Regions from separate parts of the Bradyrhizobium sp. MI1.10 genome, predicted to be linked through region 2. Evidence: predicted binding sites of a transcription regulator. Region 2 holds the regulator's gene; the other holds the start of a gene.
The links. Region 2 encodes HrcA, which represses chaperone genes, less so after heat shock. Its sites were predicted from a motif close to GTTAGCACTCNCNNNNNGNGAGTGCTAAC; they were not measured.

Region 1: the regulator HrcA is predicted to act here: its motif matches at 1,084-1,112, upstream of AC0L3K_RS22370 (co-chaperone GroES).

The regions. Positions count from the first base shown of each region.
Region 1 is NZ_JBVVPN010000021.1:34,904-38,107, forward strand. Features, by position in the region: gene AC0L3K_RS22360 (protein phosphatase CheZ) at 1-198, shown strand, start outside; gene AC0L3K_RS22365 (hypothetical protein) at 367-888, opposite strand; gene AC0L3K_RS22370 (co-chaperone GroES) at 1,202-1,498, shown strand; gene groL (chaperonin GroEL) at 1,645-3,204, shown strand, end outside.
Region 2 is NZ_JBVVPN010000001.1:362,814-366,017, forward strand. Features, by position in the region: gene rdgB (RdgB/HAM1 family non-canonical purine NTP pyrophosphatase) at 1-130, opposite strand, end outside; gene rph (ribonuclease PH) at 142-855, opposite strand; gene hrcA (heat-inducible transcriptional repressor HrcA) at 1,037-2,125, shown strand; gene grpE (nucleotide exchange factor GrpE) at 2,222-2,836, shown strand; gene pncA (bifunctional nicotinamidase/pyrazinamidase) at 2,979-3,204, opposite strand, start outside.

The DNA.
Region 1 (3,204 bases), on a different contig from region 2:
GTCATGAGCACGATGAAGTTCATCGAGCAGCACATCAATTCCATGATGGAAATCTGGGGCGGTGTCGACGCGATCAAGTCCCACGTCGTGCCGCAGGTCGACACCCGCAGCGACGACGACAAGCTTCTCAACGGCCCGAAGCTCGCCGGCGACGTCGGCCACGCCTCGCAGGACGACATCGACGCGCTGTTCGACTGAGTGGACGCGACGCTACGGAAAACAAAACGCCGGCGAGAGCCGGCGTTTTTTTGTTTTGGACGTCATTGCGAGCGAAGCGAAGCAATCCAGATTGTGTCCGCGGAGACAGCCTGGACTGCTTCGTCGCTTCGCTTCTCGCAATGACGAGTGGCTAGGCCGGCGCCGCGATCACGCCCTCGGCGCGCAGCGGACGTAGACCATGTTGCCGTAGCGGGTGGCGGCGTCCTTGTCGATGAAGCGGGTGATGAGGACGCGACCGTCGAAGGAGACGATCTCGCGGTCCTGCTCGCCGGGCGTCGGACCCGCCGGCCCGATATAATTCTTGCCGCTGGGCGACCCCTTCAGCCGCAGCTCCTGCGGTGTTGCCTGGTCCGCCAGATGCATGATCACGCCGCCGGAGGAGCCGGCGGTGATCACGTAAGGATTTTTGCATTGGGCCCGGGCGGCAGCCTCGGTGCGGGCGCGGTCGGCCGGGTTCTGGAACGAGGCGAGGCCCCAGCGCCCAACGATCTCGTCGGCGCGGATCGACGCGGGCATTTCCGGACCGGTGCCGGGCTCGGCCTCGGGGGGCGGTGAGGACGAAGAAAAGGACGGCAGGCTCATGCCGCCGCCGCAGGCGCCAAGCAGCAGCGCCAGGCAAGAAGCCGCCGCCAGATTGGCGACCGTGCGCGCGTGAGCTGAACTGATCATGGCATTCCCCCGGACAAAACCATGGCCGCACCCCTTCCGCAGCCAAGCGCAAAACCGCTGCCGGAGCAATGACGTCCTTTAATACGCCGGCGCCCCGAACAAGTTTCCAATGTCACCATCCTATATCCGTCTCACCAATCGCTTAACCACCTTTGCTTGACAGGATCGCGGCCAAGCCATATTCCCGGACGCACCATTAGCACTCTGAAAGATGGATTGCTAACGCGCGCCGATCGATCCTCGGGAAGGGTAGACGGAAGCGCCGCCCGCCCACTTTCACTCCTTCCGAAGCGAGCCTCCAAAGGGAAACGTCATGACTAAATCCAAATTTCGTCCGCTGCATGACCGTGTCGTGGTCAAACGTATCGACGCCGAGTCAAAGACCAAGGGCGGCATCATCATTCCGGACACGGCCAAGGAAAAGCCGTCCCAGGGCGAAGTCGTCGCCGTCGGCCCCGGTGGCCGCGACGAGGCCGGCAAGCTGATCCCGATCGACCTCAAGGTCGGCGACCGTGTGCTGTTTGGCAAGTGGTCGGGCACCGAGGTCAAGATCGACAACGATGAGCTCCTGATCATGAAGGAGTCGGACATCATGGGCGTGATGGCCTAAGGCCAGACGCCTGAACGGCCGCTGAATGCATGCCCGGGTCACTCGATCCGGGCATGCATCATTCCGCCGGGTTCGATCGCGGACCCCGGAATGAGGCGGCCCAACAAACAAGACACATCACGAAAAAAGAAGAGGAATTGCAGACCATGGCTGCCAAAGACGTCAAGTTTTCCGGAGACGCGCGCGATCGCATGCTGCGCGGCGTCGACATTCTCGCCAACGCCGTCAAGGTGACGCTCGGCCCGAAAGGCCGCAACGTGCTCATCGAGAAGTCGTTCGGCGCGCCCCGCATCACCAAGGACGGCGTCACCGTCGCCAAGGAGATCGAGCTCGAGGACAAGTTCGAGAACATGGGCGCCCAGATGGTGCGTGAGGTCGCCTCCAAGACCAACGACCTCGCCGGCGACGGCACCACCACCGCGACCGTGCTGGCCCAGTCCATCGTGCGCGAAGGCGCCAAGTCGGTTGCCGCCGGCATGAACCCGATGGACCTCAAGCGCGGCATCGACATCGCGGTCGCAGCCGTCGTCAAGGACATCGAGAAGCGCGCCAAGCCGGTCGCCGCCTCTTCCGAGGTCGCCCAGGTCGGCACCATCTCGGCCAACGGCGATGCTGCCATCGGCAAGATGATCGCGCAGGCGATGCAGAAGGTCGGCAACGAGGGCGTCATCACCGTCGAGGAGAACAAGTCGCTCGACACCGAGGTGGACATCGTCGAGGGCATGAAGTTCGACCGCGGCTATCTCAGCCCCTACTTCGTGACCAACCCCGAGAAGATGACCGCCGAGCTCGAGGACGCCTACATCCTCCTGCACGAGAAGAAGCTGTCCGGCCTGCAGGCCATGCTGCCGGTGCTGGAAGCCGTGGTGCAGTCGGGCAAGCCGCTCGTCATCATCGCCGAGGACGTCGAGGGCGAGGCGCTGGCCACTCTGGTCGTCAACCGCCTCCGTGGCGGCCTGAAGGTCGCCGCCGTCAAGGCGCCGGGCTTCGGCGACCGCCGCAAGGCCATGCTCGAGGACCTCGCGATCCTCACCGGCGGCCAGCTGATCTCCGAAGACCTCGGCATGAAGCTCGAGAACGTTACGGTGAAGATGCTTGGGCGCGCGGGCAAGGTGGTGATCGACAAGGAGAACACCACGATCGTCAAGGGCGCCGGTAAGAAGCCGGAAATCGAGGCCCGCGTCGGCCAGATCAAGGCCCAGATCGAGGAGACCACCTCGGATTACGACCGTGAGAAGCTCCAGGAGCGTCTCGCCAAGCTCGCAGGCGGCGTCGCGGTGATCCGCGTCGGCGGCGCCACCGAGATCGAGGTCAAGGAGAAGAAGGACCGCGTCGAGGATGCGCTCAACGCCACCCGCGCCGCGGTGCAGGAAGGCATCGTCCCCGGCGGCGGCGTCGCGCTGCTCCGCGCCAAGAAGGCGGTCGGCCGTCTGACCAATGCCAATGCCGACGTCCAGGCCGGCATCAACATCGTGCTGAAGGCGCTGGAAGCCCCGATCCGCCAGATCTCCGAGAACGCGGGCGTGGAAGGCTCGATCGTCGTCGGCAAGATCCTGGAGAACAAGTCCGAGACCTTCGGCTTCGACGCCCAGACCGAGGAGTATGTCGACATGGTCGAGAAGGGCATCATCGACCCCGCCAAGGTGGTGCGCACCGCGCTCCAGGACGCCGCCTCGATCGCCGGCCTGCTGGTGACCACCGAGGCC
Region 2 (3,204 bases):
GCTCGGCAAGGCCGAGCTCGCCGGCCGACACCGCATCGATGCCGTAAGGCGCGAGCAGCTCCTTCATCTCGGCGAGCTTGCCGGGATTATGGGTCGCGATGACCAGCTTTCCGGTGATTCGGCGATGCATCGGCCTATTGACTACGCTACCGCCAGTTTCTGCAAGTCCACGAGACGCGCGACGCCCTTGCGCGCAAGCGCCATCAACGCCAGGAACTCGGCTTCCGTGAACGGCTCGCGTTCCGCGGTGCCCTGGACTTCGATGATGCGGCCATCGCCCGTCATGACGAAATTGGCGTCGGTATCGGCTTCGGAGTCCTCGGCATAGTCGAGGTCGAGCACGGGCGTGCCCTTGTAGATGCCGCAGGAGATCGCGGCGACGTTGTCGCGCAACACGTTGGCCTTGACCATGTTGCGCGCCTTCATCCAGCTGACGCAATCGGCGAGCGCGACCCAGGCACCGGTGATCGAGGCCGTGCGGGTGCCGCCGTCGGCCTGGAGGACGTCGCAATCGACCGTGATCTGGCGCTCACCGAGTGCTTCGAGATTGATGATGGTGCGAAGCGAGCGGCCGATCAGGCGCTGAATTTCGACGGTGCGGCCGCTCTGCTTTCCGGCGGAGGCCTCGCGGCGGGTGCGTTCCGAGGTCGCGCGCGGCAGCATGCCGTATTCGGCGGTGACCCAGCCGCGGCCCTGGCCCTTGAGCCATGGCGGCAGGCGGTCTTCCAGCGTGGCGGTGACCAGCACGTGGGTGTCGCCGAATTTCACCAGGCACGAGCCTTCCGCATATTTGACCACGCCGCGCTCCAGCGTCACGGGGCGCAATTCGTCGGGCGCACGGCGGCTTGGCCGCATGGGAAATCCTCCAAAACTCTCGGAAAAGGGCTGTTGGCGGTGCTTGTAGGTTGGGTGAGGGTGGGCGGCAAGGGGGAAGATCGAGGCCTTATTCACCCCGGATTTTCAATCCGCGAACGCCACGCTTGTCAGAAGCCCCAGGGATAGACAAATTAGCTGTATCTGAGAGGAGTTACGGTCTGTGGCCCATCACGATCCGATCCATCTGATCGCGCCGCGCGCGGGCCTCGCCCAGCTCAACGAGCGTTCTCGCGACATCTTTCGTCAAATCGTCGAAAGCTATCTCGCGACCGGGGAGCCGGTGGGCTCACGCAATATTTCGCGCCTGATCGCCATGCCGCTGTCGCCCGCGTCGGTCCGCAACGTCATGGCCGACCTGGAACAGCTCGGCTTGATCTACGCCCCGCACACCTCCGCCGGCCGGTTGCCGACGGAACTCGGCCTGCGGTTCTTCGTCGATGCCCTGATGCAGGTCGGCGATCTCAATGACAGCGAACGGCAGGCGATTCAGAGCCAGTTGACCTCCGTCGGCCACGCGCAATCGGTGGAGGCTGCGCTCGAAGAGGCATTGACGCGGCTCTCCGGCCTGACCCGCGCAGCCGCCGTCGTGCTGACGCCGAAATCCAATGCGCGGCTGAAACATATCGAATTCGTCCGCTTGGAACCGGAAAAGGCATTGGTGATCCTGGTCGGCGAGGACGGGCAGGTCGAAAACCGCGTGTTGACGCTGCCACCGGGGGTTCCATCCTCGGCGTTGACCGAAGCCGGGAACTTCCTCAATGCCCGTATCCGGGGCCGGACCCTGGCCGAGGCCCGGCTGGAGCTCGAAACCGCGCTCGGAGAGGCGCGCACCGAGCTCGATCAGCTGACGCACAAGGTGATCTCGGCCGGCATCGCCAGCTGGTCCGGCGGCGAGAACGAGGACCGCCAGCTCATCGTCCGCGGCCACGCCAATCTGCTCGAGGATTTGCATGCGCTGGAGGATCTCGAGCGCGTTCGCCTGCTGTTCGACGATCTCGAGACCAAGCGCGGGGTCATCGACCTGCTCGGGCGGGCCGAGACTGCGGAAGGCGTGCGGATCTTTATCGGCAGTGAGAACAAGCTGTTCTCGCTGTCGGGCTCGTCCACCATCATCTCGCCCTATCGGGATGCCGCCGGCCATATCGTCGGCGTTTTGGGCGTGATCGGGCCGACGCGGCTGAATTATGCCCGTGTGATCCCGACCGTGGACTATGCTGCCCGCATCGTCAGCCGGCTCCTGGGGGGCTGACCTGCGTCTCTCCCGATCACGGGCGCTTGATTTTCGGCGTCCGAAGCACGATATGCGGGCCAGAAACCCCCTGAGACGAATGCGAAAAGAGAGCCGATGACCGATCGAGACCGGCAACCCGAAGACACGAGTGCTGCGGCCGGCGAGCCCGTGGTGTCAAAACCCTACATCATGCCCGACGATCCCGAGCCGGGCTCGGTCGAGCTCCTGCAGAAGGAAGCCGCCGAGGCGCGCGACCGCATGCTGCGGACGCTGGCCGAGATGGAGAATCTGCGCAAGCGCACCGCCAAGGAGGTCGCTGACTCCAAGCTCTACGGCGTCACGGGCTTTGCCCGCGACGTGCTCGACATCGCCGACAACCTCCAGCGCGCGCTCGATGCCGTTCCGGCCGAAGCCCGTGCGGCGGCCGATGCAGGCCTCGCCTCGCTGATCGAGGGCGTCGAACTGACCGAGCGCTCGCTACTGAGCGCGCTGGAAAAACACGGCGTGAAGAAGTTCGATCCCTTGGGCCAGAAGTTCGACCCGAACTTCCAGCAGGCGATGTTCGAGGTGCCCGATGCGTCGGTACCCGCGGGCACCGTCGTGCAGGTCATGCAGGCCGGCTACACCATCGGCGAGCGCGTGCTGCGTCCCGCCTTGGTCGGTGTCGCCAAGGGCGGCGCCAAGGCCGCGCCCGCCAACAGCAACGAGCCGAACGGCGCTGCGAACTGATCGATCCTCATGGTGAGGAGGCGCGTCAGCGCCGTCTCGAACCATGCAGGCCGAGCTGCTGCAGCGGGGGCCTTCATCCTTCGAGACGCGCGCCAAGAAGCGCGCTCCTCAGGATGAGGGTCTAGCAGTTCGGTTGCGTCTCTTACGCGCTCGCGGCGATATCTGCGGACTGAATCCGCTTCACGCCGGCCTTGGCCATGTCGGCCCAGGCTTTTGCGAGCGAACCCTGATTGTCGATGCCGCGGCAGGCGTCTTCCACCACATAGACCTCGAAGCCCGCCTTGCGCGCGTCGAGCGCGGTCCAGGCCACGCAGAAATCCGTCGCCAGCCCGACTACGAAGACGCGCTTGATCTTGCGGGCCTTAAGA